DNA from 2 places in the Nocardiopsis sp. KDC1DS13DA1 genome. Region 1 is predicted to be linked to the other one. Evidence: predicted binding sites of a transcription regulator. Region 1 holds the regulator's gene; the other holds the start of a gene.
What was found. The regulator HrcA, encoded in region 1, represses chaperone genes, less so after heat shock. The targets are predictions, from matches to a motif close to TTGGCACTCTCNNNNNGAGAGTGCCAA.
Positions count from the first base shown of each region.

Region 1 (6,965 bases):
GCCGGTGTTGAACACCAGCCGGTACCCCGCGTCGGCCACGCCCTCGGCCTCGGCCACCTCGCGGGCCTCCAGCGCGATCTCGTCCAGCAGCCCCGTACCCGCCGCAGCGGCGGAGGCGGCGTCCGGGTGGTGTTCGCGCGGAACGATCAGCACGTGGGTGGGGGCCTGGGGGTTGATGTCGCGGAAGGCGACGGTGCGCTTGCCCTCACGGACGATCTCGGCGGGTACCTCCCCCCGCACGATCTTGCAGAAAAGGCAGTCGGCCTCGGCCATGGGTTACCTCCGTCGGGGGACTGTCGCCCGGTTGTTCCCGCTCCCGGCCCCGCGCGGCGGGTGCCGCCGGAGCGGCCGTCTCGGATTGTCCGGTCCCCATGATGCCGCAGGTCCCGACCGCCGGGAGCGCCCGGCTCCGGGCCGAAACCCCTGGTACCGCGTCTCCCTTCGGAAGAATCACGATAGGCTTTGCACCCGTGCGCGACGGGTCGTCGGCCTCCTCCGCCGATGTCCACCCTCCAGCGTGTTCGGACCGAAACGCACCCCTACCTGGAAAAGATGAGGTATGCCCTTTCGTAAACCCCGCGACAAGGGTGTGCGTCGAACTGATGTGACGACAGAAACCATGGTGGCGGGAGCCACCACGGCTCGCCTCGCCGTGGGCTGGGACGCCGACCACGCGGTGACCGAACTCTATCGGGAGCACTACCGTCCGCTGGTCCGGCTCGCCTCACTGCTCGTCCGGGACCACGCGACCGCGGAGGAGGTCGTGCAGGACTCCTTCGTCGCCATGCACTCGGCCTGGCGGCGGCTGCGCGACCCCAACAAGGCCCTGTCCTACCTCCGGCAGGCGGTGGTGAACAAGGCGCGGTCGGTGCTGCGCCACCGGGCCGTCGTGGAGAAGCACGCACCCAAGGCGCTACCGGACGCTCCCAGCGCGGAGCACGGCGCCATGAACCAGTTGGAGCGCGAGGCCGTGATCAGGGCCCTGCGCAAACTACCCACACGTCAGCGAGAGGCCATCGTGCTCCGGTACTACGGCGACCTGTCCGAGGCGCAGATCGCGGACGCCATGGGGATCAGCAAGGGCGCGGTGAAGAGTCACACGTCCCGCGGCATCTCCGCGCTCCGCTCCGTCCTGGAGCAGACGACATGAGCAGCCCATCCGACAACGACGAGTTCGAGAGCCGGCTCCGCTCGGTCCTCAGATCCGAGGCGGACGCGTGCGAGCCCTCCGCCGAGGGGCTGAACCTGATCCGCGAACGGACCGAACACGCCCGGAACGGGTCCTGGTTCGGGCTGCCCTGGCTACGACCCGCGCTCGCGGTGGCGGGGGCGGTCCTGATCGCCGCGTCCGTGGTCATCTCCAACCCCGAGGTCCGCGACCAGATGCTGGAGATCGTCCCCGCGGGCGCCGACCGCGAGGGCACGCCCCCGGAGGAGGCCCCCTCCGAGGACGACGAGCCCTCCGCGAAGCCCGCCCCCGACACGGACACCGGGGTGGCCGCCCCCGCGCCGGAGCCCGCGGACGACCCCACCCCCACGCCGACCCCCTCGGCGGAGCCGTCCGCTCCGCAGGAGGAGGCCACCGCGACCGACGACTGCTCCCCGGTGGCGTCCCCCTCCGAGGCGGCGAGCCCCGGGAACGGCGAGGAGGGCGGGACGACGGACGGCGGCGGCGTCGCCGACGACTGCTCCACCGGCGACGGCGAGCCCACGGACGAGGGCTCCGACGGGGCCACGGACGGCACCGGTGGCGACGGCGGCGGGGACAGCGGTTCGGGGGACACCGGAGGCGGTGACGAGCCCGTCGACGACAGCACCGGCGGCAGCGGCACGGACGGCTCCGCCGCGGCGGAGACCCCGTAGGGCCGACCCCCGCTCCGGCTCTCCGTCACCAGCGGCCGGTGCGCGCCTGGAGCAGCGACAGCGCGGCCACCCCGGCGGTCGAGGTGCGCAGGACCGTCGGTCCCAGCAGTGCGCGCACGGCACCGGCCGCGGTGAAGGCGTCGATCTCGGCCTCGGAGAAGCCGCCCTCGGGCCCGACGACCAGGACGACCTTCGTCCCCTCCCCGCGGGGAAGGTCCAGTGCGGCCAGGCGCCGGGCACCGTCCTCGTGCAGGACGACGGCGAGGTCGGCCTCGGCCAGCAGCGCGGCCACCGCCGCGCGGTCGGCGAGCCCGGTCACCTCCGGCAACCGACCGCGCCGCGCCTGCTTGGCCGCCTCCCGGGCGGTGGAGCGCCACCTGCCCAGGGACTTGGCCACCCGGTCACCCTTCCACCGGGTGACGCAGCGTTCGGCCGCCCAGGGCACGACGGCGTCCACCCCGGCCTCGGTCATCATCTCCACGGCCAGTTCCCCGCGGTCGCCCTTGGGCAGGGCCTGGACGACGGTCAGGCGCGGGCTGGGTTCCGGTTCCTCCCAGCGTTCGACCACCGAGCAGACGATCCCGTCCTTGGCGACCCCGGTCACCGTGCAGCGGGCACGCCGACCGAGGCCGTCGGACAGGTCCACCGTCTCGCCCTCGCGGATCCGGCGTACGACGGCGGCGTGCCGCCCCTCCGGGCCCGTGACCTCGATCCGGTCGGCCGCCAGGTCGGCGGTGTCGACCAGGAAGACCGCCGGGGTCACTTGGCTCCGAAGGCGTCGCGGATCTTGGCGAAGAACCCGCCGTGGCCGGGGCTGAAGCGCCCGGGCGACTGGTCCTCACCGCGCAGTTCGGCGAACTTGCGCAGCAGCGCCTCCTGCTCCTCGTCGAGCTTGGAGGGGGTCTCCACGTCGACGCGGATGCGCAGGTCGCCGCGGCCGCCGCCGTCGAGGTGGGTGACGCCCTTGTTCGGCAGGGTGATGACGTGACCGGAGTTGGTACCCGGACGCAGGTCGATGTTCTCCGTGCCGTCGAGGGTGTCGAAGGCGAAGGAGGCGCCCAGCGCGGCGGCCGTCATGGGGACGGTCACGGTGCAGTGCAGGTCGTCGCCGCGCCGCTCGAAGGTGGGGTGCGGGCGCTGGACGATCTCCAGGATGATGTCGCCGCGCGGTCCCCCGTTGGGGCCCACCTCGCCCTCACCCGCGAGCTGGATGCGGGTGCCGTCGTCGACCCCGGCCGGGATCTTGACCGTGCGGGTGACCTTCTCCCGCACCCGGCCCTCGCCCGCGCAGTCGGCGCAGGGGTCGGTGATGACCGTGCCCTGGCCCGAGCACTGCGGGCAGGGGCGCGAGGTCATGACCTGTCCGAGGAAGGAGCGCGTGACCTGGGAGACCTCACCCTGGCCGTGGCACATCTCGCACGTGGTGCGGTGCGACCCCGAGGCCGTCCCCTCGCCCTGGCAGGTCTCGCACAGGATCGCCGTGGGGAAGGTGATCTCCTTGCTGACGCCGAACGCGGTCTCCTTGAGGTCCAGCTCGACGCGGATCTTGATGCTGCGTCCGCGCCGGACCCGCTCGCGCGGACCGCGCCCGCCGGGCTGTCCGCCGCCGAAGAACGCGTTCATGATGTCGTCGAACGCGAAGCCGCCCGCGCCGCCGAAGCCTCCGGCGCCGCCGCCGGCCGGAGCGAAGGGGTCCTGGCCCATGTCGAACATCCGGCGCTTGTTCTCGTCGGAGAGGACCTCGTAGGCCTGGGTCACCTCCTTGAAGCGCTCCTGTGTCGCGGGGTCGGGGTTGATGTCCGGGTGCAGCTCGCGCGCGAGCCTCCGGTACGCCTTCTTGATCTCGTCCTTGGACGCGTCACGACGCACCCCGAGAACCTGGTAATAGTCTCTGGCCACTGAGTTACTGCCCTGCCAAAATCTGTCCGACATACCGGGCAACCGCGCGTACGGCGCCCATCGTTCCCGGGTAATCCATCCGGGTGGGGCCCACGACTCCGATCTTGGCCAGCGACTGGTTTCCCACGCCGTAGTCGGCCGACACGATGGAGGTGGAGCGCAGGCCCTCGTGGAAGTTCTCCTCACCGATGCGCACGGTCAGCATCGAGGGATCCTTCGCCTCACCCAGCAAACGGATGAGGACCATGTTCTCTTCCAGCGCTTCCAGCACGTCCCGCAGACTGGCCGCGAAGTCCACCGCCGCGAGGTTGGCGGTGCCCGCCAGGACGATCTTCTCCTCGTGGCGCTCCACGAGGCTCTCCAGCAGGATCGACAGGACCGCCACCGCCATGCGGCGGTGCTCCGGGTCGACCTGCGCCGGCAGGTCGTCCACCGCGTCGGGGACGTCGCCGAGGAGGCGCCCCGCGATGGCCCGGTTCAGCATCGCCCGCAGGTCGTTGACCGCGCTCTCACTGACCGTCCCCAGCCCGTCGATGACCCTCTGCTCGACCCTACCCGTGTTGGTGATCACGACCATCATGAGCCGTGGCCCGCCCAGGGGCACCAGTTCCACGTGCTGCACCGACGAACGGGTCAGGGACGGGTACTGGACGATCGCCACCTGGCGCGTGAGCTGCGCCAGCAGACGCACCGTACGCGCGACGATCTCGTCGAGGTCCACCGCACCCGTGAGGAAGGACTCGATGGCCCTCCGTTCGGCGACCGAGAGCGGCTTGACCGAGGAGAGACGGTCCACGAAGAGCCGGTAGCCCTTGTCCGTGGGCACACGCCCCGCACTGGTGTGCGGCTGGGTGATGTAGCCGTCCTCCTCCAGGGCGACCATGTCGTTGCGGATGGTCGCGGGTGAAACCCCGAGGCGGTGCCGGTCCGCGAGGGCTTTGGAGCCAACGGGTTCGTTGGTGTTGACGAAGTCCTCGACGACGGCACGCAGGACCGCGAGCTTGCGCTCATCCAGCAACTCGCCACCTCCTGGCACTCCGTGGTCCTCAGTGCTAATTCTAAGCCCGGCCGCAAACGAGGTCCGCTACCGACGGGTAGTAGCGCTCCCGGCGGTCCCCGGCCCGCACCCGCCGGGCGCGTCCCGACCGGGTCCGGGCCGCGCCGGGAAGGGCGGCACCCCGGGCGCGGCCCCCACCAGTAGACTGCACGACCGTGGCACCTAAGGGAACCGGCCGCTACGGCCGTGACGTTCTGGCCCAGGACTGGCGGCGCCCCGGGCGGCGGGAGGTCCCCGAGACACCGCTGAGCAGGGACCTGGTCGTGGAGGACGCCGAGGAGACCTTCTGCGGCGCCGTGGTGGCCTGGGACAAGGCGACCGTGACCCTGGAGGACCGGCACGGACGGCGCCGGGTGTTCGACCTGGAACCGGCGGCCTTCCTCGTCGACGGGCGGCCGGTCACACTGGTGCGCCCCGCGGCCGCGCCGGGGGGACCGCTGCGCAGCGCGTCCGGCTCGATCGCGGTGACGGACGCCCGGGCGCGTACCGCACGGCAGAGCCGGATCTACGTCGAGGGCGCGCACGACGCCGAACTCGTGGAGAAGGTCTGGGGGCACGACCTCCGTGTGGAGGGTGTGGCCGTAGAGTTCCTGGAGGGGGTCGACGACCTTCCCTCGATCGTCGCGGACTTCTCCCCCGGTCCCGGCCGCCGGTTGGGAGTGCTGGTGGACCACCTCGTTCCCGGCTCCAAGGAGAGCAGGATCGCCGGGCGGGTGCGCGGCGATCACGTCCTGGTCGTCGGCCACCCCTACGTCGACGTCTGGCAGGCGGTACGTCCCCGGAGCCTGGGTATCAGGCGCTGGCCCGAGGTGCCCCGGGGCACGCCCTGGAAGGAGGGGGTCGTCCGCGCGCTGGGATGGCCGGTGGAGACCGGTGAGGCCTGGCGCAGGATCCTGGGGTCGGTGCGCTCCTACGCCGATCTGGAGCCGTCGCTGCTCGGTCGGGTCGAGGAGCTCATCGACTTCGTCACCGGTCCGCATCCGGACGAACACCGGGACGTGCCCGGCGGACGTACGCCCTAGGATTCACTCCAGGCGACGGCGAGGACACAGCGTCCGGTCGTGCCGGTCGCCCGTCTCGGCCCCTCCCCGGTCGTCGGCACAGCCCCCACAGACAACAACCGCCCCTCAGCAGCGGAGCCAAGGAAGAGCATGAGCGAGACCCCGACGAACCCCCCGTCCCCGGAGGACCCCCAGGGCCAGCAGCCCGCGCCTCCCCAGCAGTCTCCGCAGCAACAGGAACAGCCCCCGCAGCAGGCGAACCCGCAGTCACCTGTCCAGCCCCAGGCGTACGCCCCCCAGCCGGAGGCCGACCAGCCCTCGGGGGGTCAGCCGCCGTACGCCCCCCAACCGGAGGCCGACCAGCCCTCGGGGGGTCAGGCGGTGTTCGGACAGCCGTCGGGCGGGCAGTCCCCCCACGCCCCCGGCCCCGAACAGCAGGGCTTCCAGGCGCCCGCGCCCGACCCGGCGCAGCAGCAGTTCCAGGGCCGGCCCGGGCAGCACCAGCAGCCGTCGGGCGGCCAGCAGGGCTTCGCGCCGCCCCCGGGTCCGGGGCAGCCCCACCAGCAGGGGTACGCCCAGCAGCCGCCCGCCCCGCAGGGGTACGCCCAGCCCGCGGCCGAGCAGTCGCCGTACGCGCCCCCGCCCGGTGCGGGTCAGCCCCCCGTCCACGGCCAGTTCTCCGGCGGCCAGCCTCCCCACGCCCCCGGACAGCCCCAGGCGTACCCCCAGCATCCGGAGGCCGCCCAGCAGGCGTTCACCCCGCAACCGGGACAGCCGGGCCAGCCCGTGCAGCCCCCGTTCCCGGGCGGTCCGGCCGCCTACGGACAGCCCGGCGTCCAGGGTCGGGCACCGATGGGCGGCGGGGACGACGGCACCCTGGTGTCGATGATGGCGCACCTGTCCGGGTTCGTGATCGCGTTCCTGGGCTGGATCCCCCCGCTGGCGATCTACCTGGCCAAGCGCAACCAGTCCCCGGTCGTCCGCCACCACGCGTCCGAGGCGGCGAACTTCCAGCTCACCCTGCTCATCCCCTACGTCTTCGCCTGCGTGGTCTTCGTCGGACTGGGTATCTTCTTCCCAGGGCTGGCCTGGATCGGGTCCGTGCTGATCGCCCTGATCTGGATCCTCGCGATCGTCTTCGGGGT
Region 1 covers NZ_JBVMUY010000030.1:17,594-24,558, reverse strand. The annotation lists gene ACTVAJ_RS19525 (histidine triad nucleotide-binding protein) at 1-273, opposite strand, end outside; gene ACTVAJ_RS19520 (SigE family RNA polymerase sigma factor) at 620-1,150, shown strand; gene ACTVAJ_RS19515 (hypothetical protein) at 1,147-1,863, shown strand; gene ACTVAJ_RS19510 (16S rRNA (uracil(1498)-N(3))-methyltransferase) at 1,889-2,626, opposite strand; gene dnaJ (molecular chaperone DnaJ) at 2,623-3,762, opposite strand; gene hrcA (heat-inducible transcriptional repressor HrcA) at 3,767-4,780, opposite strand; gene ACTVAJ_RS19495 (DUF3097 domain-containing protein) at 4,975-5,841, shown strand; gene ACTVAJ_RS19490 (hypothetical protein) at 6,088-6,717, opposite strand; gene ACTVAJ_RS19485 (DUF4870 domain-containing protein) at 6,706-6,965, shown strand, end outside.

Region 2 (6,965 bases), on a different contig from region 1:
GGGGAACCGGCGGACGTGGTGGTCAACAGCGGCGCCACCCACGTGTGGGGCGGCGACCCCCTGGAGCACACCGCGAACGCGCTCACGGCCCTGGGCGGCCTGGTGCGCCCCGGCGGCAGACTGCTGTTCGGGGAGTGCTTCTGGCGGCGTCCGCCGACCGACGCCGAGGCGGCGGCCATGCCCTTCATCCCCCCGGCCCAGTACCGGCCGCTGCCCGAACTCGTGGACCTCGCCCTGGCGCACGGCTTCCGCCTGCTCGCGCTGTCCGAGGCCTCGGCGGAGGAGTGGGACGACTTCGAGAACCGTCACGCGCTGGGCTGGGAGGAGTGGTTGGCGCACCACCCCGGCGCGCCGAACGCCGACGAGGTCCGCGAACGGGCGGACCGGCACCGGCACGCCCGCGTCCACGGCATGCGCCAGACCCTCGGGTTCGCGTACCTGACGCTCATCCGGGTCTGACCGGCCACGCGGAAGGGGTCGGGAAGACCACCGGTCGGGGCCGGGGAGCCGGGAGGTGTCCGGCTCCGGGTCGAAGGGGTCCGGAGGCGGTGCCGCCGCGGCATCACGGATCCCGTGGCGGAACCGCCTCCTCCGCGGTTGTGGAGCGTGCGGGTTCGGGCGGAGAGCGGGAGCTGTGGACACCCGACGCGCTCTGCCGGAGGTGCGCCTCTCCGCGGGCGTGCGCCCGGCCAACGAGGGCCCCCTCCGCACCACAGAGTCCGGGCACACGAGGAACGCCAGCTCAGAAGAACCGGAGCCGCTCGCGTTCCTGGCGCTCGGCGTTCTCCACGTAGATCCGGTCCCCCTGGGCCATGGACTCCTCCAGGTACGCGTACACCTGGAGGGCACGGTTGATGACGTCGGTCTGGGTGTCGCCCGTCGCCGCCACGGCCTCCTCCAGCGCCTTGGCGGAGCGCGCGGTCAGGTTGACGGTCACCCGCACCTGCGGGCCTCCCGGTCGGCGCCCACCAGGGCGTCCGGCGCTCTGGGAGGCGTTTCTCAACTCGCTTCCCGTGCTCTTGGGCGACATGACACGACCTCGTTCCGGGGTTCGACTGCGGGGAACGACAGAGTTCGTGAGGACACGCCGGGCACTCCGCGCACCGTTCGCGTGCGGAGACCAGCCCTCCGAAAGGGGACACGGCGAGAATCGTCGACCCGTCACCAGGAACGCCGACCCCCCTCACCACCCGCGGGCGCATCCGCGCGGTGATCAATAGACATCGATCTCTGTAGCAGTCATCAGTATAAACAGCATCTGATTGACCGTGTCAAGAGCATACTTCTGATGTATATCAAATGCATCAGAAGCGCCTCCCGTGCTAGGATCCAACCGTGGACACTCGACGCCGCGGCGTCACGCGGTGCCGACGGCAGGCCCCGAGCACACCGCCGGACACCGAACCTGCGATCACAACTCAACGCTGGAGGGCCCATGGGAGAACCCCGGGGACGGTTCCCGCAGTCGCGGGAGACTCGGGATGAGACCCACGCCAGGGAGATCCGCCTCGACGAGGAGGATCCACGCGTCCGCGCCGACGTGGAGTTCGACAGGACTCCCGTGGCCTACTCGGTGGAAGGGAGCATCGGAGCAGAGGGGGCCTGGGGCAGACTCCAGGGAAGGGCCCGTTCCGGTTCGCCGGTGGAGAGGGCGTCAGCCGCGCTCCTCGCCCTTCTCGGCACGGTCTTCCCGCCTCTGGCACTCGGCGGCCTGGCCCACGTCGCCGGAGCCCCCACCACCGTCACGTTGACACTGGCGGGAGCCGTGTGGCTCCTGTCCTCGCTCGTCGCGTTCCTCGCGACGCGCGACCGGTAACACGTCCGGGGACCGGCCGCCACCAGTCCCGCCACCCCAGCCCCCGCGTTCGGTTCCGCCCTCCCCGCAGGACGGCGCCGGGCTTCGCCGTATCCGCACAGGGGCCGCGCCCGGGCTCTCGGGCGCGGCCCCCGGCGTGCGTCCGGTCGGCGGGGGACCCCGGGAACAGCGAAACCGGGCGGCCCCGGAAGGGGCCACCCGGTCGTCGCGGGCGAGGTCGCGTATCCGGACCTCGGACTCCAGGCGGAGCCTAGAAGTCCATGCCGCCCATGCCACCGGTCGGGTCGGCGGCGGGAGCCGCGGCCTTCTCCGGCTTCTCGGCGATGACGGCCTCGGTGGTCAGGAACAGACCGGCGATGGAGGCGGCGTTCTGCAGAGCGGAACGGGTCACCTTGGTCGGGTCGATGACGCCTTCCTTGAACAGGTCGGCGTACTCACCGGTGGCGGCGTTGAGGCCGAACCCGGGCTCCAGGTTCTTGACCTTGTCCGCCACGACGCCGCCCTCGAGGCCGGCGTTCACGGCGATCTGCTTCAGCGGCTCGGCGATGGCGCGGCGGACGATGTCGGCGCCGATGGCCTCGTCGCCGTCCACGTCGAGCTTCTCGAAGGCCGGGACGCTGGCCTGGAGCAGGGCGACGCCACCGCCGGGCAGGATGCCCTCCTCGACCGCGGCCTTGGCGTTGCGGACGGCGTCCTCGATGCGGTGCTTGCGCTCCTTGAGCTCCACCTCGGTGGCGGCACCGGCCTTGATGACGGCCACGCCGCCGGCCAGGCGGGCGAGACGCTCCTGGAGCTTCTCGCGGTCGTAGTCGGAGTCGGTGCGCTCGATCTCGTTGCGGATCTCGTTGACGCGACCGGCGATCGCGGTGGCGTCACCGGCGCCGTCCACGATGGTGGTCTCGTCCTTGGTGACGACGACCTTGCGGGCGCGGCCGAGCATGTCGAGCTCGGTGTTCTCCAGCTTGAGGCCGACCTCCTCGGTGATGACCTGGCCGCCGGTCAGCACGGCGATGTCGCCGAGCTGGGCCTTGCGGCGGTCACCGAAGCCCGGGGCCTTGACGGCGACGGACTTGAAGGTGCCGCGGATCTTGTTGACGACCAGGGTCTGGAGCGCGCCCTGCTCGACGTCCTCGGCGATGACCATCAGCGGACGGCCGGCCTGGAGGACCTTCTCCACAACGGGAAGGAACTCGTTGTTGTTGGAGATCTTGGAGTTGACGATGAGGATGTAGGGGTCCTCGAGGACCGTCTCCATGCGCTCAAGGTCGGTGGCGAAGTAGGGCGAGATGTAGCCCTTGTCGAAGCGCATGCCCTCGGCGAGCTCCAGCTCGAGCCCGAAGGTCTGCCCCTCCTCGACGGTGATGACGCCTTCCTTGCCGACCTTGTCCATCGCCTCGGCGATGGTCTCGCCGATCTGGGTGTCGCCGGCGGAGATCGAGGCGGTGGAGGCGATCTGCTCCTTGGTCTCGACGTCCTTGGAGAGGTTGCCGAGCTCCTCGTTGATGCGGGCCACGGCGGCCTCGATGCCGCGCTTGAGACCGACCGGGTTGGCGCCGGCGGCGACGTTGCGCAGACCCTCGCGGACGAGCGCCTGGGCGAGCACGGTGGCGGTGGTGGTGCCGTCACCCGCGACGTCGTCGGTCTTCTTGGCGACCTCCTTGACCAGCTCGGCCCCGATCTTCTCCCAGGGGTCCTCGAGCTCGATCTCCTTGGCGATGGAGACACCGTCGTTGGTGATCGTGGGGGCGCCCCACTTCTTCTCCAGGACGACGTTGCGGCCCTTGGGGCCGAGCGTGACCTTGACGGCGTCAGCGAGCTGGTTCATACCGCGCTCGAGGCCGCGACGGGCCTCCTCGTCGAACGCGATCAGTTTGGCTGCCATTGAGTTCTTGTCCTCCCGTGACCGGGCTGATACGCGATGGGACGAGGCGTGCGCCCGCGACGGACGACCGCGGCCACCCCGACAACCCCGCTGTCGGGAACCGCGATCTCGCAGCCTCGATCCGGCTTAGCACTCAGGAAAGTCGAGTGCTAACCAGGTCCCTTTTTAGCACTCGCCCATGGAGAGTGCAAACGATGTGGTCACGATTTCCACAGCCCTCTCACCAGCGTTTACCTGCGACGATCCGATGCGACGTGCGGATTTCGCGCTGAGTGGACACGGACGTGCGGGCCGGTCCGCCGTGCGGCGGACCGGCCGGTTCACCGTGCCGACCTGCGCGTGGAGCGGGCGCCGAGGGTGAGTGCCGCGGCCGCCAGGCCGAGCGCGACGGCCCATCCCACACCCACCGCGGACCCCCACTCGCCCGCGAACAGGGCGCGCTCGGCGTCCACCACGTACGAGACCGGGTTCAGCCGCGACAGCGCGTACAGCCACCCCGGCGCCAGGTCCATCGGCAGCAGCACCCCCGACAGCAGCATGAGCGGCATCAGCGCCCCCTGGACGATCGGCGCGAAGACGTAGGTCTGCCCGGCCGCCAGCGCCACCAGGTACGACAGGGTGGACAGTCCCACCCCGAGCACGACCAGGAGCGCCAGTCCCACGACGGCTCCCAGCGGCGGGATCCGGAACCCGAACGCGACGACGAGCACGAGGATGAGCAGCATCTGCGTGCACATCATCGTCGCGTCCGCCAGCACCCGGCCGAGCAGCAGCGCGACCCGGCTCACCGGTGAGGCCAGCAGCCGCTCGTGCGCGCCCGACGCCAGCTCGGGCAGGAGGCCGAACCCCGCGAACCCGCTGGCGAACAGCGCGAGCATGACCAGGAGCCCCGGCACGAACCACCGCCAGGACCCCTCTCCCGTCGGACCGCCGAGCCCGTCCAGGAGCGGGGAGAACAGCACCAGGTAGAGCACCGGCTGCAACATCCCGAACAGGATCAGCGCCGGACGCCGCAGCACCAGCCTCCCCTGCCGCTGGAAGACGATCCAGACGTCGCGCGCCACCGTCGTCCTCCCCCGCGCCGCCACCGTCGGCGCGCCCGTCGGCCGTGCCGCGGGCTTCGTCTGCGTGCTCATCGCTCCTCCTCGCGCAGGCTGCGTCCGGTCAGGGTCAGGAAGACGTCGTCGAGCGTCGGCCGGTGCACGCTCACGGACCGGGGGGCGACCCCGGCCGCGTCGAGCGACCGGAGCAGCCCCGGAAGGGCGGAGTCGCCGCGCTCCACGCGGACGCGGACCTCCGGATCGCGCCCCGGCGCCTCGACGACCTCGGCCGCGCCCGCCCGCGGCAGCGCCCCGGCCACCTCCGCCCCCAGCCTGGCTGCGGACCCGTCCTCCGCGGTGAACGTGACCAGGTCGCCGGAGACCCCGCCCTTGAGCTCGTCGGCGGTGCCGTCGGCGATGACCCGGCCGTGGTCGATGACCAGGACCCGCTCGGCCGCGCCGTCCGCCTCCTCCAGGTAGTGGGTGGTCACCACGACGGTCGTGCCGAACTCCTCCCGCAGGCGGGCGACGTGCTCCCACAGGTTGGCGCGGCTCTGGGGGTCGAGTCCGGTGGAGGGCTCGTCGAGGAACAGCAGCCCGGGCCGGTGGATCAGCCCCATCGCGATGTCGAGGCGGCGGCGCTGGCCGCCGGAGAGGGCGTTGCCCACCCGGTCGGCCGCGCCGTCGAGCTCCAGCAGTTCCAGCAGTTCGCCGGTGCGGCGGCGGGCGGTGCGCCGGTCGAGCCCGTACAGCAGGCCCTGGGTGTACAGCTCGTCGCGGGCCCGCTGGTCGTCGCCCGCACCGTGCCCCTGGCCGACGAACCCGATCCGGCGGCGGACCTCGGCGGGCTCGGCGCGTACGTCGTGTCCGGCGACGCGCGCGGTGCCCGAGCTGGGTTCGAGCAGCGTGGTGAGCATGCGCAGCGTGGTGGACTTACCCGCCCCGTTGGGCCCCAGGAGGGCGACGAACTCGCCCTCCCCGACGTCGATGTCGACGCCTCGGACGGCCTCGACCGTCTGCTTGCCGACCCGGAAGGTCCGGGTCAGCTCTCGTGTGTGGATCATCCTCGCTCCAGTATTAAAACTTGAATGCGAGGACGAGTGTGCCCCACCCGAAGCTGGTGTTCAAGTTTTAATACGAACCCTCGGACGACCCGACACCGCCGACGGCCGCGCGCCGACACCGTCACGGTGGTTCGCCGACGGAACCCGGGGCCCCGCCAGGGCGTCCGATCCACAACGACGGCGGCCCTCCCCCGGAGCCGCACAGACACGGATCGGCCACCACATGAGCGACCGCCCCATCCTCGACCCGACGCTTCCCGCGGCGATGCACGAGGCCGTGCGCGAGGATCCCGACTCGCTCCTGCCCGCCGAGGCCGGAACCGAGCCCGTCGTCCACCGGGCCCGCCGGGACCGGGCGGTGCGCGGCGCGGTCGTCCTGGTGCTCGCGATCGCGCTCATCGCGGTCGTCGAGCACCTGTTCGGGCGGTGGTGGGGGGTCGGCGCCGGATGCGCCAGCCTGTTCCTCTACCTGCCGTCCAGGGCGGAGGAGGGCCGGTGGCGGACCCCGCTGGGGCTGGGCGCGATGAGCATCTTCCCCTGGTGGATCTGGGCCATGGCGATGTCCGCCTTCGGGACGTGGCTCCCGTTCGGCTGCCTCCACCTCCTGACCTGCGGGATCTTCATCTCGAAGGCGCCCGCCCGGGAGGTCCGCGTCCCCCGCGACCGGTTCGTCCTCCCCGGCGAACTGGCCGGTGACGACCGCGCCCGCCTGCGGCGGGTGCAGCGGGCCGCCGGCAGCGTGGAGAGGGCACGGGAGGTCCTGGCGCCCGGCTTCGACGGACGGGACGCGCTGCTGGTGCTCCGGGAGGAGGAGTGGCGGCTGGCCGAGTCGATGAGGCGTATCGCCCCGCTCGCGGAGGAGATCGACGCGCTGCGCTCCCGAGCCGCCTCCGACCGGGTCCGCGCGGCCATGCGCCCCCAGGTCGCGGTGCTCACCGAGGCGCGCGCCTCCCACAGGGCGGCCGTCGCGCGGATCGAGTCCTACGTCAGACCGGTCGACCGGGCGCTGGCCGCGCACGAGGAGTGGGAGCAGTGCCAACGGCTGGCCGGAACCGGCGACGCCTACGCCGACGTCCTCGCCGAGACCCGCGGGCGCTCCCACGGAGCCCTGGCCGGAGCCCCGGACCTGGCCTCCGACACCGCCCTCCGGGCCGCCCGGCTCG
Region 2 covers NZ_JBVMUY010000035.1:269,150-276,114, reverse strand. The annotation lists gene ACTVAJ_RS24050 (SAM-dependent methyltransferase) at 1-459, shown strand, start outside; gene ACTVAJ_RS24045 (ribbon-helix-helix domain-containing protein) at 743-1,030, opposite strand; gene ACTVAJ_RS24040 (hypothetical protein) at 1,436-1,816, shown strand; gene groL (chaperonin GroEL) at 2,067-3,698, opposite strand; gene ACTVAJ_RS24030 (ABC transporter permease) at 4,019-4,834, opposite strand; gene ACTVAJ_RS24025 (ATP-binding cassette domain-containing protein) at 4,831-5,802, opposite strand; gene ACTVAJ_RS24020 (hypothetical protein) at 6,026-6,965, shown strand, end outside.
Region 2: groL (chaperonin GroEL) is a predicted target of HrcA. The motif match lies at 3,864-3,890, and genes of this name have one in related genera.